DNA from 4 places in the Pelotomaculum schinkii genome. Region 1 is predicted to be linked to each of the others. Evidence: riboswitches for the same ligand, from Rfam matches in the RefSeq annotation. Region 1 holds a riboswitch; each other region holds the start of a gene.

Evidence for each region. A riboswitch is a leader RNA that binds a small molecule or an ion and turns the genes downstream of it on or off. The one in region 1 is predicted to bind cobalamin.
Region 2: it holds a riboswitch for cobalamin, as region 1 does, so the genes downstream of both, cobU (bifunctional adenosylcobinamide kinase/adenosylcobinamide-phosphate guanylyltransferase) here and Psch_RS06830 (cob(I)yrinic acid a,c-diamide adenosyltransferase) in region 1, are expected to answer to the same signal.
Region 3: it holds a riboswitch for cobalamin, as region 1 does, so the genes downstream of both, cobT (nicotinate-nucleotide--dimethylbenzimidazole phosphoribosyltransferase) here and Psch_RS06830 (cob(I)yrinic acid a,c-diamide adenosyltransferase) in region 1, are expected to answer to the same signal.
Region 4: it holds a riboswitch for cobalamin, as region 1 does, so the genes downstream of both, Psch_RS11325 (FecCD family ABC transporter permease) here and Psch_RS06830 (cob(I)yrinic acid a,c-diamide adenosyltransferase) in region 1, are expected to answer to the same signal.

What each region holds. Positions count from the first base shown of each region.
Region 1 is NZ_QFGA01000001.1:1,445,185-1,452,901, reverse strand. It holds gene feoB (ferrous iron transport protein B) at 1-1,549, opposite strand, end outside; gene Psch_RS06845 (FeoA family protein) at 1,602-1,847, opposite strand; gene Psch_RS21100 (FeoA family protein) at 1,850-2,134, opposite strand; partial or broken gene Psch_RS21095 (metal-dependent transcriptional regulator) at 2,201-2,536, opposite strand; gene Psch_RS06835 (DUF3793 family protein) at 2,799-3,581, shown strand; cobalamin riboswitch at 3,620-3,803, shown strand; gene Psch_RS06830 (cob(I)yrinic acid a,c-diamide adenosyltransferase) at 3,920-4,459, shown strand; cobalamin riboswitch at 4,598-4,785, shown strand; gene Psch_RS06825 (S-layer homology domain-containing protein) at 5,160-7,717, shown strand, end outside.
Region 2 is NZ_QFGA01000001.1:324,423-332,139, forward strand. It holds gene Psch_RS01645 (LL-diaminopimelate aminotransferase) at 1-450, shown strand, start outside; gene Psch_RS01650 (translation initiation factor 2) at 554-817, shown strand; gene Psch_RS01655 (DUF3842 family protein) at 986-1,396, shown strand; cobalamin riboswitch at 1,444-1,625, shown strand; gene cobU (bifunctional adenosylcobinamide kinase/adenosylcobinamide-phosphate guanylyltransferase) at 1,704-2,315, shown strand; gene Psch_RS01665 (cobyric acid synthase) at 2,318-3,874, shown strand; gene cbiB (adenosylcobinamide-phosphate synthase CbiB) at 3,881-4,840, shown strand; gene Psch_RS01675 (cobyrinic acid a,c-diamide synthase CobB) at 4,851-6,236, shown strand; gene cobS (adenosylcobinamide-GDP ribazoletransferase) at 6,724-7,485, shown strand; gene cobD (threonine-phosphate decarboxylase CobD) at 7,533-7,717, shown strand, end outside.
Region 3 is NZ_QFGA01000002.1:36,934-44,650, forward strand. It holds gene cobT (nicotinate-nucleotide--dimethylbenzimidazole phosphoribosyltransferase) at 103-1,167, opposite strand; cobalamin riboswitch at 1,286-1,462, opposite strand; gene Psch_RS11165 (S-layer homology domain-containing protein) at 1,527-4,175, opposite strand; gene Psch_RS11170 (radical SAM protein) at 4,408-5,313, opposite strand; gene ychF (redox-regulated ATPase YchF) at 6,054-7,154, opposite strand; gene Psch_RS11180 (purple acid phosphatase family protein) at 7,305-7,717, shown strand, end outside.
Region 4 is NZ_QFGA01000002.1:70,593-78,309, forward strand. It holds gene cobI (precorrin-2 C(20)-methyltransferase) at 1-283, opposite strand, end outside; gene Psch_RS11315 (ABC transporter substrate-binding protein) at 313-1,284, opposite strand; gene Psch_RS11320 (ABC transporter ATP-binding protein) at 1,300-2,094, opposite strand; gene Psch_RS11325 (FecCD family ABC transporter permease) at 2,104-3,171, opposite strand; cobalamin riboswitch at 3,464-3,647, opposite strand; gene adhE (bifunctional acetaldehyde-CoA/alcohol dehydrogenase) at 3,786-6,473, opposite strand; gene Psch_RS11335 (DUF1847 domain-containing protein) at 6,796-7,422, shown strand; gene Psch_RS11340 (nucleotidyltransferase family protein) at 7,458-7,717, opposite strand, start outside.

The DNA of each region.
Region 1 (7,717 bases):
TTTTAAGGGTGGGTACGCGGTATGGGGGTAATTCCATGACGAAGTGGGAGGTTTCCCCTTTAAACAGGAACCGCTTGAACAGCATCCCCATCAGGATAGCCAGCGCCAGCCCCAGAAGGTAAAGCGAGAAGATTACCAATCCCTGGTTTGCGGTGAAAAAGGCGCCGGCAAACAAGATATAGACAGGCAGCCGCGCCGTGCAGGACATCAGCGGCGTGATCAAGATGGTGATCAACCGGTCTCTTTTATTCTCTAATGTTCTGGTGGCCATGACAGCCGGGACGTTGCACCCGAAGCCGATCAAAAGCGGAATAAAGGACTTGCCGTGTAAGCCGAGGGCGTGCATAAGCCGGTCCATGATAAACGCCGCGCGGGCCATGTACCCGCTGTCTTCCAAAAGTGAGATAGCAAAAAACAACAGAAATATATTAGGAATAAAGACCAGGACAGAGCCTACGCCGCCAATAATGCCGTCAACTATCAGTGACATCAGAAGCCCGGGCATGCCTGCGCTCTCCAGCCAGGCTCCGGTCACTCCGCCAAACCACTCAAAGAAGGTTTCAATCCAGCCGATAAAGGGGTCGCCGACTGTAAAGGTGAACTGGAATATGGCCCACATGGCGAATAAGAAGATCGGAATTCCCAGGTAGCGGTTGGTGACAATACGGTCGATCTTGTCGGATCTGGAAAGCCGTTCTTCGGTCGTCTGCCGCCGCGTCATGACCTCTTTGGCCAGGCCGCCGATAAAGCCGTAGCGTTTGTCGGCGAGCAGGGATTCAATGTCCTCTCCCAGAAGTCCCTCCAGGCGTTTGACGGCTTCGGCGCGCCGGGCCAGCAGACGCTCCAGGCCGGGATACTTCGCCAGGCTTTTCAGGACGCCTTGATCACCCTCAAGCACCTTCACCGCCAGCCACCGGGGCGCAAAATTTTCCACCAACTGCCGGTTTGACAAGATATCTTGTTCCAGGGCGGCCAGTTCAGTTTCCACTTCTTTACCATAGTTGATTTGAACAACTCGCGGGTTTTTATTGCCGGCCGCTTGTAAAGCCTGTGCCACCAGCTCTTTCGTCCCCTGGCCGCGGGTGCCTACCGTCCGGATCGCCGGTACGCCTAATAGCTCGGAGAACCTGGCCGCATTAATGTCTATCTGCTTTGCTTTCAGTTCGTCAGACATGTTCAGGGCGATTACCAGATTGGAGCCCATCTCCAGAAGCTGTGTGGTCAGATAAAGGTTGCGTTCGAGGTTGGTAGCGTCAATGATATTGATGACCACGTCAGGTTTTTCAAATAGAATATAATCGCGGGCAACCGCTTCGTCTTCCGAGTAAGCTCCAAGGCTGTATGTCCCGGGCAGGTCCACCACCCGGATCACCTTTCCTTCAGAAACAAGTTGTCCTTCCTTTTTTTCAACCGTTACGCCGGGCCAGTTGCCCACATGCTGATGCGCTCCTGTCAAGCTGTTGAAGATTGTGGTCTTGCCGGAGTTGGGGTTGCCAGCCAGGGCCACCACGATCTGTTTTTCATTTTTTATGGCTTGCGCCGCTTCCATATGGAAACCACCTCCTGATAGTTAGTCGAGACTAACACTTTTTTGAAAAAAATTATGCTTTACTGGCTTCTTCTACGAAAATCTTCAAAGCCATACCCCGGCCGATAGCCAGGCGCCCATCCCCGACAGAAATAATCAGCGGGCCGCCCATATCGTTTTTGATAATGCTTAACCTGGTCCCGCGGACAATACCCATTTCCGACAATCGCTGGGCTAAATTCCTGCCGCTGCCGAGTTCCCTGACGACGGCGTCCCTGCCTACCTGGAGAAATCCAAGGGGTAAAACGCTGCCACCCATGGCTACACCACCTCCACAAAGATAGTAGCGGCTTCTTCTTTTCTGAGGCTCAGATGATAGCCTCTCACCAATACCTCAATAGGATCTCCTAGAGGGGCCACGCCCTTCACGAAGATTTCTGCCCCCGGTGTAACACCCATTTCCAGGATCCGGCGGTGAACAGGCCCTTTCGCCGTAGTGCGCAGCACTTTACCCTTTTCTCCGGTTTGCAGCTCGCTGAGAGCCCTGGTATTAACCGATCTCAATATTTTTGCCTCCCTTCCTTCATCCCCTATCGGGTTTTTCATGGCGCCCGCCCCGGAGGAGATGCCAGCGCCAGCGGCTCCTTCCGGTTTACCGGTTGTCTCCAGAAATTCCATAAACTTTTCCAGGGTTTGCTGGCTGACCACATGTTCCATCAGGCAGGCGTCCTTTTCGGCAATGTTAGGATCGACACCCAGCACTTCAACGAGAAATCTTCTCAATGTTCGGTGCCGGTGGCGTACTTTAATCGCCAACTCTCTTCCTGCGCAGGTTAATTCAACCGGTCCGTATCTTTCCTGAGCTACCAGCCCCAGGTCTTTCAGGCTGCTGATAGTCTGGGATACACTTGCTTTGGCGATGCTCAACATGTTGGCTATATCAGTAATCCTGGCCAAACCGTCGTCTTTTTCGGACAGGTTCAGTATTGCTTCCAGGTAGTCCTGCATAGACGAAGATATGGCAAAGGTCCCGGTCATGACGACACCTCCTTGAATAAATGGCAGAGAAAGGTTAAGCAAGCCTAACTCTCAGATTAAAAATAAAGGATAATGATAATCATTATCAATATCCTATTCTAAAGATAAACTTTTATTTGCCTCTTTGTCAAGAATAATTTTTGAGAATGCCGGCGTCGGACACGCGGAAGTGGATCTTGCTACAAAAGGAAGTTGGGGCGACGGCGAATGGATAAGGAAGCGGGAGGGAAGAATGAAGAAAACAGGTGTCAAGCGTGTTGCTGCAGGATTAACCTTGCAAGAAACTCCTGGTGAGCTAGGAATGACCGCCGCCGGGAAAGGGCTTCTTGATGAAAAAAGGCTGCAACGGGGGATGTCTTTATTGGACAAAGAGCTTAAGCTGCAGTTTATAGAAGCCTTAAACAGGATGGAAGGAAAAGAGTATATAGCTGCTTTCATTGCCTTTGGAGCTGCCCCAACGGTAATGGGCAAAAAACCTTCTTCTCTTATCGCCTTTAATAGTAAAGTTAAAGGTCATATGTTTTTATGGCAGCGGTATGGCAGGGAGGTATGTGAAGAACTCAAACTGCAATACCTCGTGCTTAAAGAAGGGGACGGGAATGTGCTGGTGCTCTTTTACAAGAGCGCAATGCTAGAGTTGTTTGTTAATAACGAGCGTAGTCTGCAATTCTTAAGAAGAATGGGTTATGGGGAAGCAGTGACCCTGGAGCAGAAGCTCCATATGTTAAAGAAAAGGTTTAAGGAGATATGCCCTCATGAGGTAGGCATATTTCTGGGCATTCCCGTGGAGGATGTCGAAGGATTTATCAAGCATAACGGTAAAGAGTGCCTCACCAGCAGGGATTGGAAGGTGTATAAGAATCCCAGGCGCGCCGAGATTCTTTTCAGAGTTTATGACGCGGCAAGGAGCAGTGTTGCCAGGGCTGTCGTGGGGAATGCTAAGAATTGGGAATATTGTAGCGGCAACGAAGGTTGCGCGGAATCAGAAAGCTTGATACCGCATTCCTATAATTGAAACTATAGACAGAATAATGAAAATAAAGTATAATGCAAATATTAATGAAACCAACTGATTGCTAAACAAAATATGAACGGGGAACCAGGTGAGAATCCTGGACGGTCCGGCCACTGTATGTCGGGTAGTAACTTCCACTAGCCACTGGATATTTGTCGTCCGGGAAGGCGGAAGCGTCGATGACCCATGAGTCAGGAAACCTGTCTTTTAAATTAAGCGCTTTCCAGGGAAAGGCGCGTGATTTGATTGTCATAATTTTGACATCAAAGTCCCGGTTTTTCTATTGGAAAAGCCGGGATTTTTATTTTGCTCCAAATTGATTTAAAGGGGGTATTTATATGGTTTTAACTGGTTTGGAAAAAGGATATGTGCAGGTTTATACCGGCAACAGCAAGGGTAAAACGACGGCTGCCCTGGGTCTGGCTTTCCGTGCCATGGGCCGCGGGTTAAAAACGTATATTGGCCAGTTTATGAAAGGTCAAAAGTACTCCGAGTTAAAATCGGCGGAGATGTGCAAGCCTTATATAACTATTGAGCAATACGGCAAGGACACATTTATTCACGTGCAAAATCCACCTCTGGAAGAGGACGTTAAAATGGCCCGGGAAGGGCTTGAAAAAGCGAAAAAAGCAATGAATTCAGGTGCATACGATATAATCGTATTCGATGAAATAAATACCGCTCATTTCTTTAACCTCATTACAATTGAAGAAATGCTCGAAATTATCAACTCCAAACCTGATCAGGTTGAAGTAATATTTACCGGCAGGTATGCTCCGCAGGAAATTATTGAAGCTGCGGACCTGGTAACGGAAATGCTGGAAATAAAGCATTATTACACCAAGGATGTCCCTGCCCGTGATGGTATTGAACGGTAACACGCTTTGGCGATAAATCTTTAGAGTGCTCTTGAAACAGGTTTATAAATTCAAAGGCATATGAAAAAGCACAATAACAAATAAGACAGATAATAATTGGTATTGACATAATAATTGATTAGTGTTTAAATGTGGATAATTTAAGAAATTTGTCCAGGTTCCTCCGCATAGCGGGGGTGAAAAGGGAACCGGGTGAAAATCCCGGACGGTCTGGCCACTGTAAGTGGGGAGCGACTCCCAAAATGCCACTGGATTTATAATCCGGGAAGGCGGGAGGCATGCTGTGATCCACAAGTCAGGAGACCTGCCTGGTCAATAGCGCCGCCTTCCGTGGAAAGGACAGGGCTTTAGCTGTGTTTATTAAGGTATGTACCTTGAAAAACCCGGCCTCTTAACGGATGAGGCCGGGTTTTTCATGTTGATATCTCCTTCTTTCGTTTTACCTGTTCAGTGATGAATAGGTATCCTTTTTAAAATAATTAGCAACTACATATAGAGCCTTCAAACCCATACTTTTACACACCTTGATGCAGCATTATCATGGATATTGACATTATTCAGGAAGTTTAGGAGGTGAAACTAATAGGTGACGAAATCGAACCCAAGAAAACACTGGAATGGACCCTGGCACATGGCAGATCAGCTTGATACAAAATAAACTTAAGGGAGGTTGGAAGATTTGTATACAAGGGGTAACAAAATGTTTAAAAAGCCAAGCTTGTGGCTTACTGTGTTGATGACCATAATGCTGTTAATACCCGTGGTCAGCGCTAATGCGGCAGGGGGGGCGGGTTCGCCGGCAAATTGCGCCGTGCAGTTTCTCTACAACGACTACACGACAAACGGGATAAACAACTCCGACGCCGGAGTGGGTTCTTATGCCCTTTTTGTGTTAACCCAGGCAGATGTTGATGTCAGTACCTGGGAATATAATGGTGAGAATCTTAAAGATGCGGTAATAAGCGCAATATCCGGGGACATAACAAACGCCGCAGACCCGTCCAAAGCTTCCGCCAAGCTCCTGGCTCAGGATCTGGCGGCTGCAAAAGCGTTGGGACGAGATGATTTGGCTGACCAATTAGTGCAGATTTTGCAAAACAGGCAGAGCAGCGCCGGTTTTGACAGCAACCTGTACAGCGATATCCCGGCCTATGATCTTTTAGGCAGGGTGGATTCTGTTGGTGAAATAAATATAGACTACGCTAAGGACTGTATTTTAGGGTCACAGAATACAACAGCCGGTGACCAGAACTATGGAAGTTTTGGCGGTACATTTGGCGGAATTTTTTATCCCGACTTTATGACCACGGCTGAAGCAGTGCGTGCACTGAATTATTTAGACCCGGGCAAAAGTGACAGTCAAACACAAAACGCCATCAATGACGGGTGCAGCTGGATGAAGAATCAGCAACAAGCTGACGGAAGCTTCAATGTTGGAGGTTGGGACGATCCGGTTATAGACACCTCGGAAGTGATTGTGACCTTAAAGGTAAGGGGGCTGGATCCTGCCTCATGGGAAAGCAGTGGGGGGAAAACTCCCGTTGACTATATGATGAATAACGCCCTTAACGATGACGGGAGCTTTGGCACGTCAAAGAACGGCATGGATGCCATCTGGGCCCTTAGCGCTTATAACTTATTGGATACCCAGTTTTATCTTGACCCTTCCAGCGCGACCCTGAAGGTAGGCGATACAAAGCAGTTGGAAGCGGTCTGGCAGAATACTTACGGGACAGCTGATGTAACGCAGTACGCGCAGTGGTCTGTCGCCGACAGCAGCATTGCTGGTGTCGACAGCAGCGGCCTGGTCACCGCTTTAAAAGCCGGGCAGACCGTAGTGAATGCTGTTTACGGTGGACTTACGGCTTCAGCTGATTTGACCGTAAATTCTTCGGGTGGGAATAGTGGGACAGAAAAGACCGTGGGCCTGGCCGTTGTGGGTGTAAATGGTGAGCTTTTATACGGCCCTTCTGATGTCGCCGTGGCTGAGACAAATAAATGGGGTCTCACGGCCTTGGGTGCTCTGGACGCCTCCGGCATTTCCTACCAGACTTCTTCATGGTCTTACGGCTATCTGGTAAATTCAATCGGTGGACAGGCAAACAGCGGTATGGCCGGCTGGATGTATGTCGTTAACGGTTCAAGCCCAAGTGTCGGCGCTGATAAATACAATATTAAGAATAATGACAAGATCATCTTTTATTACAGCAAAAGCATGAATCAGCAGCCTCCCAAATGGGATGAGCTTGGAAAACAGACTTCTTCCGGGGGTTCCGGTGACCAATCCACCAACCTGCCTGCCCCGGTGAGCGATACCGTCTTAAACACCGCTATCCAAAAGGCCTACGCTGCCGGCTTGGTTGCCTTACAGGCGGATGATACTCAAACTTCACTGGCCCTGTCAAAGGACCAGTTGACCAAAATAATAAACACAGATAAACCGCTGGCCGTTACCGTCCAGGGAGTGCAGTTCGTTTTATCCACAGACAGCCTCAAAGTACCTGAGTTAACGTCTGCAAGTACAGTACAGCTGCAGCTGACAGCGCAGAAATTAAGCAGTAAGGACGCGCAAAGTCTAATGGAGTCCTTTGGGGTCAAATTTAGACTGGCCGGCGATATTTATGAGCTAAACGTTCTGGCCGTTAATGAGGACGGCACGCAGCAAAAAATTGAACAATTTCCTGGATGCACGGTGCTGCTGCCAGTACCAGAAGATTTACGGGAGACAGCGGCTGATGGCAAGTTAATGGCCTACCGGTACAATGAAGACAGCAAAATGTGGGAAGAAGTGGGCGGCACATACGATCCTGACAGCAATACCATCACCTTTAAAACCGAACACTTCAGCAAGTACGCCTTGATGGAATCAATTTCCCCACTTGAGGTGAAGAGCTTCAAAGATATAGCCGGACATTGGGCGCAGAAGGAGATTGAATTCATGGCCGCAAAAGGGTATGTGGCCGGTGTAGGCGACAATGAATTTGCGCCGGAGGTCACGGTCACACGGGCCGAATTTGCTGCTATCCTGGTCCGTATGACTGGATTGACGGCCGATCCCGGCGGAGCGGATCGCTTCAGCGATGTACCTGCCGGCGCCTGGTACAGGGGCACGGTAGGCGCAGCTACTAACGCCGGTTTAATCAACGGGACGTCCGAAAACAGCTTTGCGCCGGACGAGCCGGTTACCCGTGAACAAATGGCGGCCATGATCATAAGACTGATGGCAAAAAACGGCCTGGACATGACCCTCAGCGACGC
Region 2 (7,717 bases), 1.1 Mb from region 1:
AATATGGCTGGCTGCAGGGTCGGCTTTGCCGTAGGCAATGAAAAGGCCATATCCAATCTGGCCCTGGTCAAATCCAACATTGATTACGGAGTGTTTTTTGCGGTCCAGGAAGCTGCTGTAGCAGCCCTGACCGGTCCACAGGAATGCGTCAAAGAGAATGCGCGTACCTATCAGAGGCGCCGCGATGTGCTTGTTGACGGACTGGCCAAGTTGGGTTGGCAGATTCCCAAGCCCAACGCGTCCATGTTTTTATGGGCGCCAATTCCACGCGGGTATACTTCCTCCAGCCATTTTGCCGCCGACCTGCTGGAAAGAGCCGGCATAATTGTTATTCCCGGTATCGCTTTCGGTGAGATGGGAGAGGGTTACGTCAGGATTGCCCTGGTCAAAGACGAAATCGTGCTGGCTGAGGCAGTACAGAGGATTGGTCAAAATTTTAATTTCCTTTAGCAATCACTTAGTGAGGGAACCTGCTCAAATGTCTATTAGCCTTCAAGCCGGCATATACTAGGATCGAAACACCTGGTGAGGAGATGCCGCCGTGGAAGAAAGGATGGATGTTGATTTCTTAAGGGATAGGGTCCTTGAGCTTGAGGAAAAAGTTGAACAGCTCAGGTTAAGCCGGAGAGTACTCATGAACTTGATTGAAAAAATTGAAAAGGATAAAGCTGGATTTTTATCCCGCCTGGAAAGGGAAAATCGTAAACTTCAACATAACAATTATCGCTATGCCCAACGGTTATTACATAAAAACAGGCAGATAGTGGAGTTGGAGTCAAAACTTCAGGATGGCGCCTCTCAAAATTTTCGCAAATAAATAATCTATCCACAGATATATACACAGGATGGCAATAATTGTTAGTATTAGCATAATACGCCTTGATTAAGGTTTAATCGACAAGCAATAGACCCGGGGGGGTCTTTTTTTTGGTCATATATGGTATAATGCTATATATTACAAATATTATGAATGGCGGCGGTTTTGGTGCGAATAGCCGTGATTGACGGGCAGGGCGGAGGTATAGGCAAACACCTTACTGAAAGACTGCGCCGGGAATTACCTGAAAATATTGAGTTTTTGGCCCTCGGAACCAATGCTCTGGCCACTTCCGTGATGTTGCGGGCAGGCGCCAACGAAGGAGCAACCGGCGAAAATGCCGTGCTCTACAATTCCTTACGGGTTGACATCATTGTCGGGCCAATCAGCATTCTTTTTCCAAATGCCATGCTGGGTGAGTTGACTCCCAAAATGGCGGAAGCCATTGCTTCCAGTCCCGCCCGCAAGGTGCTCCTGCCGCTTAGCCGCTCCGGCATTGATATTGTCGGCTTAAAGGCTGAGCCGTTACCGCACCTGATCGAAGAATTGGTTAAAAAGGTAAAGGATATTATTACATGATAAATAGTTCTTGCTCTGCAGGATAATGGTAGATGATGTGGAATATGAAAAATTAAATTGCCGCAGTCGCCCTTTTGGGTGTAATTGGGGAATCAGGTGCGATACCTGAGCGGTCCCGCCACTGTAACCGGTTACGCGCACAGCGCTTTAATGCCCGGCCAGGCTTATTAAAGGGGAGTAAATGCGGGTAAACGGAAGCCAGGATACCTGCCTGCGGGTAACGACCGAACTTCCTTCGAGGTAAAGGGGACGGCGGGTAAAATTGCTTTACACAAACCCCGTTCCTTTAAGGAGGCGGGGTTTTACTATGGTAAGCCCATTTAAAGTATTGATCGGCTGGTGGATTATGAAAGGTAAACTTATCCTGGTATTGGGAGGAGCCCGCAGCGGTAAAAGCGAGCTGGCTGAGAACATAGCTTCACGGCTTGGGGGGGCTGTTAAATATATTGCCACTGCCACAATACAAGACCCGGAAATGGCTGAAAGGGTCAAACTGCACCAGGGACGAAGGCCTGCGTCCTGGCTCACGTTCGAAGAACCGACAAATATCCTTGGGGTTTTAAAAGATGGAAAGCAGGGCGATGTGTTTCTTCTGGACTGCGCCACCCTTTGGCTTACCAATCTTCTTTTGGCAGAAAACCTGCCACGCTGCGGAGCTGCGACTGCTGAAAAGCAGGAATATATCCTTGGGCAGGCTCAAGCCGCAGCCGAAACGATTCACCAGGGCCACCACCTGATTATCGTTTCAAGCGAAGTCGGGTTGGGCCTGGTTCCGGACTATCCCTTAAGCAGGACGTTCCGGGATCTGGCAGGAAAGGTCAATCAGCTTCTGGCCTCAAAGGCGGACCAGGTCTACTTAACAATAGCCGGGCTTCCTCTGGAGATAAAGTCGCTGGCAGAGCAAAAATGGAGTGATTGATTATGTCGGCCAAAACGATCATGATTCAGGGAACAGCTTCACACGTAGGCAAGAGCGTTCTGGTTGCTGCGCTTTGCCGCATTTTTAAACAGGACGGTTACCGTGTCGCCCCTTTTAAGTCACAGAACATGGCCCTGAATTCCTTTGTCACCAGAGACGGCGGTGAAATGGGGCGGGCTCAGGTGGTGCAGGCCGAAGCTGCGGGTCTGGAGCCTTCTGTTGACATGAACCCGATTCTGCTCAAACCTACCGGACACGCATCGTCCCAGGTGGTGGTCCTGGGCAAGCCGGTGGGCAACCTGTCCGCCATGGGTTACCATACGGATTACGCGCCTAAAGCCCTGGCAATAATCGAAGGAGCTCTGAACCGGCTGCTTGCGGCAAATGACATGGTGGTGATCGAAGGCGCCGGAAGCCCGGCTGAAGTCAATCTTCAGGAGCACGAAATTGTCAACATGCGTATCGCCAGGATGGCGCAAGCCCCGGTTTTGCTCGTAGCCGATATTGATAAAGGGGGAGCCCTGGCCTCAGTAGTAGGCACCCTGGAACTGATAGCTCCCGACGACCGCGCGCGTGTACGCGGAATTATTATCAACAAATTCCGCGGTGATATCAGCCTCTTTCAACCCGCGGTGAAATTTTTGGAAGAGAAAACCGGTAAACCGGTAATCGGGGTGGTCCCTTATTTTCAGGGGTTCAGGGTCCAGGAGGAGGATACCATACCTGAGGATAGAAGCCGTGCCGAACTGGTCGAAGAACAGGGCTGGGTTGATATAGCGGTTGTTAATCTACCGCACATCTCCAATTTCACGGACTTTGACCCGCTGGAGGACGAGCCTGACGTCAGGCTCCGGTACGTAAGCAAGGGAAGCAACCTGGATGAACCGGATTTAATCATCCTGCCGGGCAGCAAGAATACCATCGGCGACCTGGCATTCCTGAACCGTTCCGGATTAGCGGCGCAGATCGTTGAGTTTTACCGTAGGGGAACCCCTGTCATCGGCATCTGCGGGGGGTTTCAGATGCTGGGCAGGGAACTAAATGACCCTCTGCATACCGAGTCTGAAATTCCACGCCTAGACGGGCTTGGGCTCCTGGACACTTCAACTACTTTTGCTCCGGAAAAAATCACCACCCAGGTGGAGGCTGAAGTTGCCGGTTCCGGGCTTTTTCTTTGCGAAACCTCAGACAACAGGATTAACGGTTACGAGATCCATATGGGCAGAACCGAACTGGCTCCGGACGTGAGGCCCGCCTTTACCATACTGGTACGCTCAGGAGAAAAGGTTTTCTTTCCAGACGGAGCCGTAAGCCCGGACGGCCTTGTTTTCGGCACTTATATCCACGGTATCTTTGACAGTGATTCCTTCCGCAGGCGCCTGATTAACACTCTGCGCAGGAGAAAAGGGCTTGAACCCCTGCAGGCCTCCGATACCCTTTTGGTCCACGAACAGAGGGAGAGAGATTTTGACAAGCTGGCAGCTGTTGTCCGGAGCAGTCTGGCTATGGAAAAGATCTATGGCCTGCTTGGCATGGAGGGACCTATCTGCCATGGGTAAATTGAAATGCCTATAAACGCCGGACTTTTTATATTTGCCGCCTACCTGTTGGACCTGGTTTTGGGAGACCCGCATGGTTGGCCCCACCCGGTGGTTTTAATCGGCAAGGTCATCTCCAGCCTGGAAGCTGGGGTGCGGCGTTTTTTCAGGAGTCCCACGGCTCTGCTGGTATGCGGCGCTCTGGTGGCGGTCATAGTTGCCGGGGGCAGCTGGCTGGTAACCGCCTGCCTGGTCAGGTGGTCCTATGCAATAAACTACTGGTTTGGCTCTGTCCTTACCGTTTGGATTATTTACACCACAATCGCAGCCAAAAGTCTGGCCGCGGCAGCCTGTGATGTTTACAACTCTTTACAAAAGGGCAATTTGGCCGAAGCCCGCCGCAAGGTGGGATGGATTGTCGGACGGGACACAGAGCAAATGGATGCCGCTGACGTCACCAGGGCCACGGTTGAAACCGTCGCCGAGAATATTGTTGACGGAATTGTTTCACCCGTTTTTTATGCCCTGCTGGGCGGCGCTCCACTGGCTATGGCTTACCGGGCGATCAATACCCTGGACTCGATGCTGGGCTATAAAAACGAACGTTATATAAATTTTGGCAAAGCCTCCGCCCGCCTTGACGATATAGCCAATTATATCCCGGCAAGAATCACCGGCTTTCTGATCCTGGCAGCTTCCTGGCTGCTCGGGATGAACACCAAAGGAGCAATTTCGTCGATGCTCAGAGACTCTTCCAGTCACCCCAGCCCCAACAGCGGTATCCCCGAGGCTGCCGTTGCCGGCTCACTGGAGATAAGATTGGGCGGACTGAATTACTACCAGGGCAGCCCTTCTTTCAGGGCCTACATGGGGGAGGATTTGGCTCCTCTCAAACCGTTTCATATTCTGCAAACCGTCAAGATTATGTACGTAACAGCAACTTTAACAGCAGGTCTGGGCCTTGCGGGCTGGTACCTGCTGACATAGGAGCGACCTCATGTCAAGCATACCCAGGCTGCTGATTGCCGGCACCCATAGCGGGGTAGGGAAAACCACCTTATCCACAGCTATCATGGCCTCGCTAAATAAGCGTGGTTTAAACGTACAACCCTTTAAAGTGGGTCCCGACTATATTGACCCTGGATATCATAACGCTGTCACCGGCCGTGTGTGCCGCAACCTGGACTGGTGGATGCTGGGTGAAGAAACGTTGCGGGAACTTTTCATTCGCTCAGCGGCAGACGCCGATATATCCATTATCGAGGGAGTGATGGGACTATATGACGGGATCGGCGCGACTGCTAACAGCAGTTCCGCCCATGTGGCCAAAATCCTTGAGACCCCGGTAATTTTGGTCCTTGACGCCCGTTCCATGGCGCGCAGCGCCGCCGCGGTTGTTTTGGGCTATCAACAGATGGACCCCGCTGTCAACATCCGTGGCGTCATCCTTAACCGCGTATCCAGCCTGAGGCACTACCGGATATTAAAAGAAGCAATCGAGTCTAACTGTCGGATCCCTGTTGTCGGCTATGTTTACCGTCAACCGGATATTCAGCTCCCGGAAAGACACCTGGGGCTTTTGCCAACCACGGAAAAATCAAGATTGCCGGAACACTTGACAGCAATGCAGCAAGCTGTGGAGGAAGGGATCGATTTTGCACATCTAATCGCCCTGGCGGGGGAAACAGTAAACTTGCCGAAACCTGGCAGGCGTGTTTTCCCGGATATGCCTGGAGAGCGCCGGGTAAGGCTGGGTCTGGTGCAGGATCGGGGTTTTAATTTTTATTACCAGGACGCCCTTGACCTGCTCACAGCATTTGGCGCTGAACTGGCGCCGTGCAGTCCACTGAGCGGGCAAGGACTGCCTGCCGACCTGCATGGCCTCTATATAGGGGGAGGCTTCCCGGAAATGTTTCTTGAAGAACTGTCCCGCAACACCCTCTTCCAGAAAGACCTGAAAGCCGCGGTCACCTCCGGCATGCCCGTATATGCTGAGTGCGGCGGCTTAATGTACCTGACCACATCCATTGTGGACTTTAACAACCGCAAGTACCCCGCGGCAGGCCTTATTGACGGCTGCTGCAGGATGGGGCAAAAGCGGGCAGGTCTTGGTTACGTCACCGCTAAAGCCCTGGATGACAACATCATATGCAGCCGGGGCGTTTCTTTGCGCGGCCATGAGTTTCACTATTCGACGTTGGAGCTTGGACGGGAATATCAAAGAGCCTACCGGCTGGCCAAATGGGGAGAGCAAACTGCCTGGCAGGACGGAGTAATAACTGCGAATATTCTGGCATCCTACGTTCATCTGCATTTTGCCGGCTGTCCAGATACGGCCAGAAGACTGATCGAGAGCTGTGAAAAATATAAGAACTCCTGGTAGTTAAATAAGGATCATTGTTAACTAGATCTCGAAAAGCCTTTGGGGTAGTGGTCTTGGGGTTATCCTCCGCTCTCTTTGCAATTCTACATTTGTGAAACAAGAGCGTCATACCGACCGCATATACAGACAGCCACCCGGTAGTTACGCGCTATTCAAGATTTAATGCAAGCCACGCACGCGCTAAGGAACGCACCCAGGTGCTCCGCTCGCTCCGGATAACCCCAAGCCCGCAAGTCGAGCCTTTTCGAGCAACATTCTTGAGACAAGTGAGGCAGATGACGTGACATATGTCTCCCCATTGTCACTTCCCAGTGTACATTTTCATTGGTATTAGATGATTGAAAAACATGGCTGGTTCCAGGGGAATTCAGCAACAGTATCTGTAGAAATCCTTTATAGTATATTTTTGTGATAAATGGTGCCCGTTTGGACAACTACCCCCTGAATAGTACCTTCAAATAATACCCCTTCAAACCGGGAGGCCGTTTTGAAAAGTATCCTTTTAGCTTTTTATCAGTTAACAAGACTGCCCCTGCCAAATGTAGATTTTGACGAAAAAGCTTGCGGCCGGTCCACCCTTTATTTCCCTGCCGTGGGATTGTTTTTAGGAGGCCTGTTGGCCTCTCTGGCATGGGGGGCAGGATTTTTATTCCCTGCGGGGATCAAGGCTGCACTGATTGTCGTTGGTATGGTTGTCCTGACCGGCGGCATGCACCTGGACGGCTTTATGGACAGTGTTGACGGCCTTTTTAGCGGGCGGCCGCGGGAAAGAAAGCTTGAGATTATGCGGGACAGCAGGGTAGGAGCTTTTGGCGTTATCGGAGTAATATGCCTGCTGTTATTGAAATACAACCTCTTGCTCGAGCTTCCGGACGGTGTTTTATTTAAAGTCCTGCTGGTCCTTCCTGCGATAAGCAGGTGGGGCATGGCCATTGCTGTTATAGCCTTTCCTTATGCCAGACCGGATGGGCTCGGAAAAGTTTATGCCGTACAGTCAGGCAGCAGGGAGCTGGCAGGCTCAACCATTATTACCGCTGTTGCGGTCGCATTGATTCTAGGGCTGCAGGGGGCCTGGCTGGTGGCGCTGGCGGCTTTTGCCGCCTGGTTGGCAGGCAAAAAGATTGTCAAGGAGTTGGGCGGGTTAACCGGTGACACCTACGGGTTTATCAATGAACTGCTTGAGGTGGTCCTGCTCCTGGCAGCTTACCCCATACTCCGGTGGACCTGCGGCTTTCATTCTGTTTTCTAGCTGCCAATATACAGGCGCTTGTTTCATTTTGAAAGGAGTCATGCAAGTTGCCTCTGGAACACACACACGGCGGAAACCTGAATAAAGCCGCCCGTAAGTACGGTCTGCCGGTCAAAGACATTACGGATTTCAGCGCCAATATCAATCCTCTTGGACCCTCCCGCAAGGCGCTTTCAGCCATATCGAAAAACCTTGACCTGATTTCCGCCTACCCGGATCCGGACTGCACTGA
Region 3 (7,717 bases), on a different contig from region 1:
CACAATAAAATCATATCAAGTAAAAAAAATAACTAATCTGAAAATAAGAGTCCGGCGTACCCCCACATTGACTAGTTTTCATCCGCTGCTGTCTCCGTGTTTTTATTTCAGTATTTTATCTTCTTCCAGGTCGGAGACACCGGCTTCGTCAAAAGAAGCCATCTCCCGCATTATTTTCGTGGCAGCTTCAACCAGGCTCATGGTTAGAGCGGCTCCCGTTCCCTCCCCGAGCCTCATTTGCAGGTGAATCACCGGGCGCAGATCCAACAGGTCCAACATCAGGCGGTGTCCCTGTTCACCGGACAGGTGGGAGGCAATCATGTACTGGCGGGATTTAGGCTGCAGTTTGAAGGCCACCAGGGCGGCCGCGGTGGTTATAAACCCATCAATCAATACCGGCGTCCGCCTGGCAGCGGCCCCCAGGATCACACCGGCCAGACCGGCGATCTCAAGCCCGCCGACTTTTGCCAGAACATCCAGGGCGTCTTCCGGATCCGGCCGGTTTTTTGCGAGCGCCCGGGCTATCGCGGAAATCTTCAGTTTCATAACTTCGTCGTTGACCATGGTCCCGCGGCCGGTCGCCTCTTCAGCTGTATAGCCGCCAAAGGCTGCCAGGATAGCGCTGCTCGGGGTGGTATTGCCGATCCCCATATCGCCTGTAGCGAGGAGGTTGCTTCCTGCGTCAATCTCGGACTGAGCTACCTCTATCCCCACTTCCAGTGCCTGTACTGCCTCGTCCCGTGACATAGCCGGGCCGGCGGCAATATTCCCGGTACCTGCCCTGACCTTACGCTGTACGACACCCTGCAAGGCGACGGGCGTGAGAACACCGACATCGACCACAACCAGCCTGGCAGCAGCGTGCCTTGCCAGAACCCCTATTCCGGCTACACCATTTACCATTGCCTGCATCATCTGAACGGTAACTTCACGGGGCGCTACACTTACACCTTCGTCGACCACTCCGTGGTCCCCCGCCATGACGATAACCGATTTCCCCTGAACGCGGGGTTTGGCTTTGCCGGTAATACCGGCCAGGCGTACTGCTATCTCTTCCAGCACGCCGAGGCTCCCCGGCGGCTTGATTAAGCTGTCCAGCCGTTTCTGCGCCTCTTCCATGGCCTTGCGATCCAGCTCCCCAATTTGCTTGATGGTTTGATAAAGCATTGTTTTTCAACCTCCTAATATAGTTAGAACTTGGAATCGGCTGGGGAAAAAACAAAAATCCACAGCCTCATCAGGCCGTGGATTTTACCATCATCCATCGGATACCCCTGCATAGCAGGGTTCGTGGACACAACAGGCAGGTCTCCTGGCTCACATTCATCACACATCGCACCTTCCCGGCAAACTGCCAGTGGTAAACTAGCGATAGCGCTCGTGTTTACAGTGGCGGGACCGCTCAGGACTTAAACCTGATTCCCTATTCTCCCCAGCGGGCACCTGTTGGTTTAACACAGTAATAATTTTCATAAAGATTCAACTTTAGCCATACATATTCCTGCTGTTTAAAGCAGAAATATTTTCTATTTTTCAACCCACAACTTAAGCACCCGGCTGACCACCACCGCTGTTTCCGCACGGGTTGCCCCGTCCTTGGGCCTGAATAAGCCGCCTTCGCCCTGCAATAAACCGGCGCTGGTAGCTTTGGCCACCGCGGTTCTGGCAAAATCGGGAATTGATCCAGTATCTTTATACTTTAGGTTCTCGTCTGTCTCCTGCAGCGCCAGCGCCCGGTCGATCATAACAGCCATTTCACTTCTGGTAATGCTGGCATCCGGCCTAAAGGTACCGTCCGGGTAACCTGAGACGACCCCGTTGGCAACCGCGGCAGCGACAGCGCTGCTGGCCCAGTCCGGTATGCTGTCCTTAAAGGCCGGTAACTTTTCCACGGCCGGCCACTGCAGGGCTGATGACAGCAGCTTGACAAACTGAGCTCTGGTTACGGCCTGACCGGGTAGAAATGTGCCATCGGGAAAACCGTTGGCCACCCCGCGCGCCGCCAGGTCGTTGATGGCCGCTTCGGCCCAGTGCTTGCCGGTATCCTTGAAGGACGGAAGTCTCCTATGGTCATCCACCAGGACCAGTTGGCCAAACCCCCATACCCGGGCGCTAATTGTTTTCACCTCACCCTGGTCATCCAGCCTGGCAGGCTGCTCTTCCCATTTTTTAGTGGAATCATCCCACATCAGGATGGCCGGACGGCCTGTTATTGTACCGGGTTGATAATCCCAACTCAGCCACCAGGGGGCCATGAGATCAGCTTTCTCCCCAGGCGCCGGGCTTACCGTTATTGCGCCGAGGTTGATGCAGTTCGCCGGTAGCCCGGTAGTCTCAGCGGCATAAGCCAGCCTTATCGTGGCCGGCGCTGATACGCTTGACGCAGGGAACGTAACATGAATCCAGCTATCCAGTCCAGCAGATGATTCCTGCTCCGGAAGAGCCTGCAGTTCTACCCAGGACGGTTTAACAGTAACCGGTATCGATGTGCTCAACCCCTGGAAGGTGGCCTTAATTTCACCTTCAGCAACCTGATCTGTCGCGGTAAAGCTGCCATCCGCAATCTTACCTATTGAACCGCTGATGGTCCATGTGACATCCTGGAATTTTAAATCAAAGGTATCACCATAAATTGTATTCACCTTTGCCGACAGGGGAACCTTCTCCCCAGGCTTAACAGTAATAGCCGACGGTGTTACAGCTAAACTTAATAGAGACTCCGGCCCGACAACCTGCACATTCACCGAACTCTGTACGTTATCCAGCTTGGCCGTGACGGTTACCGTACCACCTTGCTTAGGTATTAAAACATTACCGGTAAAATCACCTGAAGGAGTTGCGGACCATTTTATGTCGGCTGGTTTAATACTTACAGGATTGTAGTATTGATCATACCCTTTGGCGCTAAATGAAGCCTGTGTTCCGGCAAGAGCCAACGACGGCCCGCTTAAAGCCATGCCGTGCAAACTGCCCTGCGGCGCTGTCGAAAAAACGCCTATAGCATCTGCAACCGATCGCAAGGAAGAACCCTGTGGTTGATTGATCAGGCTGGCCTCGAAGTCACCCAGGCTCCGTGCGGCCATGGTGGTGGAACCACCACCGTCCAAATTAACAGCTCTCCAGACCCCGATTGAAATCAAAAATTCAGCCAACTCCTCCTGGCTCATACCCCTGCTGATTATAGTCCCGTCGGCAGCAGCCTTCCTTTCAACCGCCACCAGGTAGAGAGTCTTGCCGTCACTTGATACACCAACCGCCGTCCGGGCGACTTTACCAGAAATATTCTGGGTAAAGTAGGCAGGCAGGTGGCCATCCTCAACCAGCAGTGCCTGTCCGCCCACCGCAGCCAGGAGTTTGTCTCCGTGAGGGGCCACCGAGTAGCTGGCGGCAACTTTTGTACCCACCGGCATATTGTCGGTTATGAATTGGGCTGCCAGGCCATGTCCCTGCAGGACAAAACCATCCTGCGGGATCGTTACGCCCGGTTGGTCGGTTAAGACCTGCTGGACGACTCCGTTCCTGACCACTGCAACTTTTACCCCGGTGAGGCCGGATATTTTACCCCGGCTGGTGGTACCCCACAGCGTTGTGTACATATTAAGGGCATCCACATCAGATGAAAGTCCGTTCATCAAGAGATAACCCGGCTTGTTGATTCCGGCCAGCGGAAAACTTTTACCGGCTTCTGTGACCACCTGGCCGGTGAAGTTGAAAATTTCCAACAGCGGCAGTTTATCTTCGGTAATGCCAAATCCATACATATCATTACGCAGGGCGGGGCTCTCCACCAGTTGCCCGCCTTGATAGGCTAAACCGATGGTCCGGCCGCTTTCCGCCATTTGAAAGAAATCTCCATTGATAGCGGCCACCGCCCCGGTACGCTTGGCCATATCCAGCACTGACTGGTTCTTATTGAGGGTGCCGTCCGATCCGATGATCGTATCAATTTTAACGTAAGGATTGGAGAGATCTGCTTCGAGGACATAAACATTCAGCGGTCCCTCGTTAGTATTCAGGTTGATGCTATGTAAAACAACCCCCTGGGTGATGATTTCCTCAGTGACGTTGTTGCCGTTCACCTGATAGGCGTAAGCCTGAAAGGGCGCAACCAGAGACAATATTATGGATACCAGAACAATATTTTTTATTATTCTTCTAAAACTTTTAATAGACAAAAGAATCCCTCCCATACAACTACCTTGAAAACATTTCGGCCGCTACAATGTGCTCAAATGTAGGTGCGAATTCATTCGCTCAAAAGCCACATTAGGCGCCCAAGTGCGGCGCTGACGCGCCGTTTTGCGATTGAAATGGCGCCTACATCACTTAGTTGATACGTGACGCCGCGATAGCGGCATGATTTTCTAACTAATTAATTACGGTTCACCATATCGTTTGGCGGGGTTGTCACCCGCCGTTAAGCCTGGTCAAACCGGCCTCTCTGGCGGCCTGAACCGCCGCCGAATACTCCTTTCTGCTGATTCTTTTGTTTAATTCGGGATGGTCAAAGGCCTTGTAGGCCGGATAATACTGGTCCATAACATTGACAAAAGTATCCTTGGATATTTCTTCGGCTATAAATTCCATGATTTTTTCAGTACGGGCCAGGTTACCGGGCATGACCAGGTGCCTTACCAGCAGTCCCCGGGTGGCAATCCCCCGTTCATCTATAACCAGGTCACCGACCTGGTCGTGCATTTTTTTTACGGCCTGCCTGGTTACGGTATAGTAGCCTGCCGCGCCTGAATACTTTCGCCCGGCGTCATCATCTGCAAACTTTATATCCGGCATATATATATCAATAATGCCTTCCAGCAGGTCAAGCGTTGCCGGCGTGTCGTAACCACCCGTGTTGTAGACGATCGGAATTGTCAGCCCCAAGTCAACAGCTACAACAAGCGCTTCCAGGAACTGGGGAGCAAAGTGACTCGGCGACACCAGGTTGATGTTGTGGCAGCCACCCTCCTGCAGTTCCAGCATCATTTCGGCAAGTTCCCTGGCAGAAACCTCATCACCATAACCATATTGGCTGATGTCGCAGTTTTGGCAGAAAACACACTTCAAATTGCAGAATGCAAAAAATATCGTTCCCGACCCTCCGGAGCCGACCAGCGGCGCTTCCTCGCCGAAATGAGGGCAAAAGCTGCTTACCGCAGCATACCTGCCCCCTTGGCAGAGGCCCAGTTCCCCCTTGAGGCGGTTGACCCGGCAGTACTGAGCGCACACCGTGCAGTCGCCCAGCATGTCAACGGCATTTTTAGCTCTTTTTCCCAACTCTCCGGTTGTTAATTGCAAATAGGACCCTTGGCTCATAATTATTCCTTTCAAACAAAAGACCCGCGCGGGGTCATTATCCTCAGGCGATTTTATTTAAAAATATATCATCACCGACCAGCCCGTACGCGTTGTGGACACCCCAAGCGGCCAATTGCTCAAGAATAGCCGCGGCCACATTTCTTTGAGTTGGCATGGTTGACCTCCCTGTTTCTCTTTAAGCTTTACAGGTATTATTTCAACAACCCTGCTTATTTACTCAAAGACAAACAGTAAGTTCAACTTTTAAAAGGTCATGAGCCAATCTAAAACTTTAAATCAATGAAAATACACAATGGTGAGACATATGTCTCGTCACCTGCCTCACCTGTCTCAAAAATACTATTCGAAAAGGCTTGACTTGCGGGCTGGGGGTTATCCGGAGCGAGCGGAGCACCTGGGTGCGTTCCTTAGCGCGTGCGTTGCATGCAGAAAAGCTTAAATAGCGCGTAGCTACCGGATGGCTGTCTGTAGATGCGGTCGGTATGACGCTCTTGTTTCACTAATGGAGAATTGCGAAGCGAGCGGAGGATAACCCCCAGACCACTACCCCAGAGACTTTTCGAGAACCAGTTAACAATGACCTTACCTTGCGATTCACCCAAATTTATAATGGCTGCAAAACCAGGTTACAATTAATGCGCACCCACATCTGAATGCATGAGGATTTTTAGGATGTCCTTATCAATATGACGCTGAATTTGGCTGGATGGTTCAGCCGGATGTTGAAAAATGTAGAATTAAACATTAAACCTGAAGTTTATGACGTCCCCGTCCTGCACAATATATTCTTTGCCCTCCAGGTGGAACAGGCCCTTTTCCTTGATCTTGCTCATGCTGCCGGTCTCTCTCAGGTCTGCGTATTTGACAACTTCAGCTTTGATGAAACCCCGCTCAATATCCGAGTGGATTTTACCCGCCGCCCGTTTAGCGTCGGTCCCTTTTTGAATAGTCCAGGCTTTCACCTCATCCTCTCCAACGGTAAAGAAAGAGATCAGCCCAAGGTACTCGTAGGCGGCGCGCGCCAGGCGGTCAATTCCCGACTGTGTTATACCCAGGTCTGCCAAAAACAGCTCTTTGTCCTCGTCGGGCAGCTGGCTGATTTCCATTTCAATTCGCCCGCTTATTTCCAGGACAGGCAGTCCCCTTTCTGCGGCATAGGCGAGAAGCTCACTCTTGAAGGGGTATTTTTGTGCCTTAAACTGCCGTTCATCAATGTTGATTACCAGCAGTAAAGGTTTTTCAGTCAGGAAACTATAATTTTTCAAAACCATCCTTTCATCGGCGGTAAGCTCCAGGTTGCCTATGGGGCGCTCTTCTTCCAGGGCCCCGAGGCATTTTTCCAGCACTTCGAGCTCGATCAGGTTTTCTTTCTTGACCTTTTTACCGCCTTTAATACGTTCAATCCTTCTCTCAACGATCTCCATATCCGCAAACAGGAGTTCCATATGTATGGTCTCGATGTCCCTTAAGGGATTAATCTCATCGTCCACATGCGGCACATCCCGGTTCTCAAAAGCCCGCACCACATGGGCAAGCATGTCCACGTTGCGGATGGCGTTGAGGAACTGGTTGCCCACTCCTTTTCCCTGGCTTGAGCCGCGTACCAGTCCGGGCACATCGCTGAAATGGATTTGAGCATAGGTAGTCTTGCGGGGCTTATACATACTACTAAGTAGATCCACCCTGCTGTCCGGCAACCTGGCCATACCGGTATTGGTTTCTGCTTTGCCGGTTAAAAAATTGGAAGTCTCCGCCCCCGCTCCCGTCAGAAGGTTGAAAATTGTTGTCTTCCCGACCATTGGAAGACCAATCAGACCACAATTTAGATTCATATTCATCACCCAAGTAGTAGTTTATCACCAGCGCCATTGATTTACAAACTGGTTTTATTTTGAATAGCCCGCTCTTGGCTTAATCCCCGTTCAGGGTCTGTTTACATTCTGTAACCCTCGTTAATAGAATAATAAAAAATGAGGAGAAACGGGAACATGGGTTCAAAGATTAAACTCACAAATTCTACCGGTACAAAAATTACCAACGAAGAACTTTGTACCTTGGGTAGTCAACATGCCGTCATCACCTGGGTAACCCCGCAACAACGCGCGGATACCTCCATGTATATTGGAGAAACGCCAAAACACCTTAAAAAACACACTTTTGCCTTGGATTCAGAATTTCACTATTTAGAAATGTATAATCTAAAACCATCCACCCGCTACTGGTACCAGGTGGAAAGCAACGGCGTCAAAGGTTCTCTCAATTCTTTTACAACCTTGCCTGCGCCAAAGGGGAAATACCTGTTCAGCTTTGCTGTTATGAGCGATACCCATATCAACTACGGAGAAGTCGCAGAAGATATCAATGAGATTTATTTTGGTAAACTTGTAGATTATGCAAATCC
Region 4 (7,717 bases), on a different contig from region 1:
CGACATTTTTCCCTTCCTGCAATAAATCCAGGATGACGGTTTTATTCTGCTCCCAGGCCTCTGTCAGGAAACTACGGTCAAATACCATGGGGAAAGCCAGCTCAAGGATCCTGGTGTCATCCCGAATATAGTTTCCGGCTATGGAGAGAGCGATGCTGCCCTCCTTTTTCTCCGTACGGGGCGCAATGATGACATCCACATTCTGCAATAACTTTATCGCCTTCAGGGTAAGCAAGTCCGGATCCCCCGGCCCTACGCCTATACCGTAAAACACGCCTTTCATGGTAACCTCCACCCTTTTAACATTCTTTATCACTTGCCGTTGCCCAGTTCTTTGAAAACATCGGGATATAAAATACTCCCGACCTCAACGATACCTTCCAACAACCTCATGGTAGGCCTGGACATGATTTCCTCATTCAACACATATACCTGTCGTTCCTGGACAGCTTTTATAATCCGGAAACCGGGGCGGTTGTAGACGTCCTGTTCCCTGACCCGGTTCATTTCACCGTTTTGCACGATGTAGACATCAATATCATTGCTCCTGGTCAGCAGCCGCTCCTGACCGTAAGCCGCAATGGTACTCCCCTCCCTGACCGCCCTGGCGTCCGCGGCAATATTTACGGCTCCCGCCCGCTCCAGTACAAAGGCAGCGTTTGAATCTGACGTGCAGGTCTTTAGGTCGTCCTGGTTGGTTTCAAAAAAAACTCTCTTTCGTTCTTCCGGCGAAATTTGCTCGACTACTTCCTCGATTTCCTGCAGCTTCTTGTTAAAGCCATCCACAAGGTCCCCGGCTTCCTTCTCCTTTCCGGTTAGCTTGCCAAGTTTCTGAAGATACGTAAAGAATTGCTCGATGTTCTCCGGGTACAGGGTCACAACTGGTATACCCGCGGCTTCCAGTTTGGTGATAAAATCGGGATTGGCGTTTGATATAAAGGGCCTGCTTAAGACCAGATCCGGCCTGGCGGCAATAACCTTTTCAGGGTCTCCCCGGAAGCTGAACCCTGGTTTTGTCAGCGCTTCAGGCGGGTAGGTCTCATTACCGGAAACACCTACGATCTCCTCGCTCAAGCCCAGGGCGAAGAGGTTCTCCGTGTGGGCCGGGTACAGCGATACAATGCGCCTGGCCGTTTCTTTAAGCCTGATTTCTTTGCCGAGGTCGTCGACTACGACAATCCCGCCGGATTCCTCTGTTGGTTTGGATGAGCCGCATCCGGCCAGCATGCCAAAAAGCAGCAAGAAGATAAACAAAATTATAAGCTTTCTACGATGCAAAAACATTTGCTTTTCCTCCTTTTAGGCCAGTTCCGGCAAAAGCGACAGGTTATATACACCATTGCAGGTGTTTTTCTGTATTTGCACCTTGATTTTGAAAACCTTGCTTATAACTTCTTCGTTAAAAACCTGCTCTGCCGGACCGCTGCAGACCACCTTGCCCCTTTCCAGGTAGACCAGTTCATCACAAAATATACCGGCAAGGCTCAGGTCGTGCATCGCGGCAATTACAGTCAAGCCTTGCTCTACATTCATTCTTTTCACCAGGCTCATCAACTCGATCTTGTGGCAAATATCCAAATTGGAAGTGGCTTCGTCGAGAAAAAGCACTTCCGGCGTCTGGGCCAGCGCTCGCGCCAGAATCACCCGCTGTCGTTCACCGCCGCTCAAGTTGGTGATGGGCTTTTCAGCATGTTCCATAATCCCGCATACCTCCATACACCGGTACACTACCTCCAGGTCGGCGCCGGTAGACCTGGCAAAGCGGTTCAGGTGCGGCTTGCGTCCCATCATGACGATTTCCGTTACGGAAAAGGGGAAATTTATATAATAATCCTGTGGCACTACCGCAAAACTCCGGGCAATTTCCCTGCGGCTATAGCCGCTCAGGTCCCGGTCCTGCCAGAGAACGCGGCCGGAGGTAGGTTTCATGGCGCCGCTGAGCACACTGATTAAAGTCGTTTTGCCGCTGCCGTTGGGCCCGAGGAGCCCGTAAAAACCACCATGCCTGATTTCCATACTGACTTCCTGCAGTGCCGCTTGGATTCCGTAATCCATTGTTACCCGGTCGGTGTAGAGCAGGGCAGTTGCTTTCATGGCTGCCTCCTAGTAAATCTGCTTTTTGGCTTTAAGCTTGAAAATATAACAGAAAAAAGGTCCGCCCAGCAGGGCTGTAAGGACACCTACCGGGATCTCCGTGGCCAGAAGGCTTCTGGCAATGGTATCGGCGCCACAAAGGAGCAGGGCTCCGCCCAAGGCCGAAGCCGGGAGCAGGATGCGGTGGTCGGAACCCACCAGCATGCGCATCAGGTGGGGCACAATCAGACCCACAAAGCCGATGACTCCGGAGACAGAAACGCAGACCGCCGTCATCATTGACGAGGCCACGAGCAGGATCGTGGTCACCTGGCCGTCATTGACGCCCAACTGCCTGGCCTGTTTTGTGCCCAGGCTGAGTACGTTGAGGTCGTCAGCAAAATAGCAGCAAACAGCAATGCCAACCAGGACCGCGGGCAGGCACAGGTAAACATGATGCCAGCTCCGCGAGGCAAAGCTTCCCATCAGCCAGAAAACGATTGAGCCCACTCCTTCCCCGGCCAGGCTCTTTACAAAGCTGATGGCCGCAGAAAGAATGGCGCTGACGATAACACCGGAGAGAATCAGGTTGGTCACAGCCAAAACCCCGTCAGCCAAAGCCAGACCGTACACTACAGCCAAAGCAAGCAGTGCGCCGGCCAAAGCCAATAATGATATGGAAAGGCTTGCCAGGTCACCAGGCAGATAGATCCCGAAGAAGATGGCCAACGTGGCCCCAAAAGCAGCTCCGGTAGAAACACCAAGGGTATAAGGATCGGCCAGCGGGTTCATCAGAAGCCCCTGAAAAACGGCGCCGGCGGCGCCCAGGCCGGCCCCTACCAGAACGGCTACAATGATCCGCGGCAGCCTGATATCCATGAGTACTGCCTGGTGTACATCATCCAGCGCTCCGGATGTGGCGCTGCCGGCGCTAAATGATGTGAATATAATCCGCGCTATCTCCGCAGGCGGAATCTTGACCACGCCCTGACCGGTAAAATAAAGGCAGGCGGCCACCAGCAGGACGGCCAGTAAAACTATCACCCAAAGCCTTTGGCGCTCTTTTTTTTTGAATTTCAGTACAAACTCCTGCTGCATTGAGACCTGCCCGTCGCATTGATATCTTGATAATGACATATCCGGTTAATTGAGCAGTCAAGGTTTCATTTAAGAAAGCTCGAGGAATCATGATCTATTAAAAAATTGACTATTGTTTGAAAAGTGATCCCGGCAGGCTGCGCCTGCCGGCCCCTTGCGCGGGGAAACCATACGAAAAGGAGGAGATATAACATGGAAAAGCCCGGCTTATAGCAAAAGCCGGGCTGTCCAAAAAAGGCTTAAAACCTTCTCATAGATCCCTTTAATGCGCCTTCCTTTCCGAGGCAGGAGGCACGTGACTTTTGCCCAGGCAGGTCTACTGACTTGTGTTTCGCTGCCGGCTCCACCTTCCCAGGCCTTGACCCAGTGGTATTTGGAGCGGCTCCACACTTACAGTGGCCGGACCGTCCGGGACTTGCACCCGGTTCCCTTTTCATCCCCGTAAAAATGGGGACACCTGCAACAACTTATTTTGTTGAAATTATACTAACATTGTTTTCGATGTTTGTCCATATATTATTTATTCTGCCTGATGCAACCTGCCTTGATATTTTCTTCCTGGCTGCAGAATTAAAATATTTGGATGCAATAGGTCTGCGCAAAGTCAACGCGCCTTACTGCAGCAGGTTATTTTCGCGCTCCGTCGGGTCGTATAACAAGCCCGGCGACTGCAGCCTGTTTTCATAAACGGCGTCATTTTCCTTATAAACCGCAGGGTCATAGGACTGGCGCAGAATCTCTTCAAGCTCGGCAATCAGAGGCAGGCGGGGATTGCTTGTTGTACACTGGTCTTCGAAAGCTTTTTCGGCCAACTGTGGAAGCTTGGCCATAAACTGCTGCCGGTCAACACCCAGTTCACTGAATGTCGCCGGGACACCCAGGCTTTTGTTCAGGGTCCGCACCGCATTGACCAGGCTGCGCACACCCTCTTCGGGAGTTGCCGCGGGAAGGCCGAGGTAGGCGGCTATCTGACGGTATTTTTCAGTGGCAACAAAGTGTCTGTATTTCGGAAATGAAACAAATTTCGTGGGCAACGCAGCATTGTACTCAATTACATACGGGAGCAAAATAGCATTCGCCCGGCCGTGCGGGATATCAAATTCCCCCCCCACCTTGTGGGCCAGGCTGTGGTTGATGCCCAAAAAGGCGTTGGTAAAGGCCATGCCCGCTATGGTTGAGGCATAGTGCATGTTTTCCCTGGCCAAACTTTCGCCCTCCTGCCAGGACCGCGGCAGGTAGCGGAAAACCAGGTCGATGGCCTTTAAGGCCAGGGAATCGCTAAATTCTGAAGCCATCACCGACACATAAGACTCAATTGCGTGAGACAAAACGTCCAGACCAGAGTCGGCAGCCAGAGAGCTGGGTAACGATTCCACGAAATCCGGGTCGACAATGGCCACGTCCGGCGTTAATTCGTAGTCCGTCAGGGGGTACTTGATATCTTTGCCCCGGTCCGTAATCACGGCGAAGGCAGTCACTTCCGAGCCGCTGCCGCTGGTCGTAGGTATCGCCACCAGCCTGGCCTTACGCCCTAATTTGGGGAACTTATAGGTCCGCTTGCGTATGTCGAGGAACTTAAGCTTTAAAAATTCAAATTCAACCTCCGGGTGCTCATAAAACAACCACATCCCCTTGGCCGCGTCAATGGCGGAGCCCCCGCCCAGAGCAATGATCGTGTCGGGCTGGAAACGCTTCATGATATCGCGGCCTTTCAGCACCAGTTCCAGCGAAGGGTTGGGCTCAACCTCGCTGAACACCTCCACCTGGGGCCGTTCTGTTCTCTTTTCCAGGTGGTACCTGATCTTGTCGAGGTAGCCGAGCTGTACCAGCGGCGGATCGGTTACGATAAAGGCCCGCCTGATTTCCGGCATTTTGGAGAGATACTGAACCGAGCCCCGTTCAAAGTAAATTCTCTCCGGCACCTTAAACCACTGCATGTTGACCCGCCTTTGAGCCACCCTTTTAATGTTGATCAGGTTAACCGCGCTGACGTTGGCGGTAGTGGAGTTTCTTCCGTAGGAACCACAGCCCAGTGTCAGGGAGGGTGTGTTGGTATTGTATATATCACCTATGGCTCCATGCGAGGAAGGTGAATTGACAATAATCCTGCCCACCGGTATCCTGCTCGAAAATTCTTCAATGATACCGTCATCAGACGAGTGAATCACGGCTGAATGGCCCATCCCGCCGAATTCCACCATTTGCCGGCAGCGTTCAATACCCTGCCGGACCCCATCTACAATATAATAGGCCAGGATGGGGCTGAGCTTTTCCCGCGACAGAGGGTACTCCGGCCCCACCCCGTCCAGCGGCACAACCAGTATTTTAGTTGCATCAGGTACGCTAAAACCGGCCATTCCGGCAATTGTCGCAGCCTTCTTGCCGACCACCTCCGGGCTCATCGAGCAGGTTTCGCCACAGGTGGCCAAACTTTCCAAGCTTTTCGCCTCCTCAGGAGAAACAAAATAACAGCCGTTCTCAACCAGGAGACCTTTCACCTCTGACGCCACCTCGCGGTCGACGATTACCCCCTGTTCAGAAGCGCAGATCATCCCGTTGTCAAAAGTTTTACTTAAGATCAGGTCTGTGACGGCCCTTTTTACGTCGGCGGTTTTTTCTATGTAACAGGGCACGTTGCCCGGCCCCACTCCGAGGGCCGGCTTGCCGCTGCTGTAAGCGGACTGGACCATTCCCGCTCCTCCCGTGGCCAGGATCAACGCCACCCCCGGGTGAGACATCAGCATCCTGGTGGCGTTAAGCGAGGGGCGTTCAATCCAGCTGACGCAGTCAACCGGAGCCCCGGCGGCCACTGCAGCCTCCAGCACGGTTTTCGCGGCAGCCACGCTGCTTTTCTGTGCCCCGGGATGAAAGCCGAAAACAATCGGGTTTCTGGTTTTAATTGAAATCAGGGACTTAAACAGCACGGTAGAGGTGGGGTTGGTTACCGGTGTAACGCCCGCAATCACTCCTACCGGTTCGGCTATCTCATAATAGCCCTCTTCCTCATTCTCATGAATCACGCCCACAGTCCGGTGAGCTTTAATATCGTGATAAACGTATTCCGTCGCGAAGATGTTCTTGGTGATCTTGTCCTCGTATACTCCCCGGCCGGTCTCCTCCAGCGCCAGCTTGGCCAGTTCCATATGCCGGTCCAAACCCGCCAGGGCCATGGCCTTCACAATCCGGTCCACGTCCTCCTGGCTCAACTCCATCATCCGCCGCAAGGCTTCCTGCGCCTTTTCGATCAGGGCGTCGATCATCTCCCTGTCTTTAGTATCGTCTTCCCCTTTTCTCCCCGTCATGCCCATCCCTTCCTTTTAAAAGAACTATATATTAAGAAGTATCTCCGCCAGGAGCAGTAATATTCCGCAACGGGAAGATCAAGAGCCGCCGCCGGCGGCAAAATAGCCGTAAAGCTAATTCTGCACAAGAAAGCCCGTATAACGCCTAGAGGGCTTTCACCAATTGTGAAAAAAGATAAGACATTGTACAATAAAGGAAACATGTCCACAAACCCGTATATGTGCTTTTTGCAAGCGAACCTATAGCTTTATGTATTGCAACTCTTGGGCATGGGTTTAGCTGGAACCCGAGATATTCTTTATAAGGAAGGGGGACCTTGTCTTGCTGAGCTGCGCAAAATGTGGAAGGTATACCTGTAGAGAGGGGAAGCCGGGGAACTTGCCTCAGGACTGCCCGATGCAGTCCTATGGGGCAGTATACGAAGAGGCCGGGCAGGCCTACCAGGGAACAGACGGGCGCCTGGCCTACCTTGCGGCCAAAGTCGAGGCAACCGGCTACGGGATATGGCCCAGACTGCGTGAAATCATGGAGTTCTCAAATATGGCTGGTTTTACCAGGCTTGGCCTGGCTTTCTGCGTAGGGCTCCGCCGGGAAGCCCTGGAGGTTACCAGGATACTGGAGAACAATGGTTTCACCGTGCTGTCTGTCATGTGTAAAACCGGGGCAAAAGCCAAGGAAGAGCTGGGCATACGGGATGAAGAGAAGGTCCGCCCCGGCCAGTTCGAAGCCATGTGCAACCCCATCGCCCAGGCCAAGCTCTTAAATGTTGAAAAACCAGATTTGAATATCCTATTAGGCTTGTGTGTCGGACACGATACCCTGTTTATCAAGCATTCCGACGCGCCAATAACAGTCCTGGCGGCCAAAGACCGGGTTACAGGCCACAACCCGCTGGCGTCCATTTACGCCTCCCATTACTTCAGCGGCAAGCTGCAGGTGGACAAATAAACAGTTTAACATTCATTAGATAACTAGGTTTCTCCTTATTTCAAAATTCCGGCTTTTTTATGTAAATTTAGTATTCTTGCTACATCTTTCTCGGAAATCAAGTGAACATTATTTATCATTTGAAAAGTATGCTTGCGCTTGAACAGCAAACACTTAACACCCCGGAACACCCAGCAAACCGGCAGCAAAAATGGCAGTTTACCCAGGAACGGATACTGTATTTTCATATGCTCCAGTCCAGGCAAAAACAACTTCAGACAATATCTATACTTCGCTGGCCAAACAGGTCTATTTT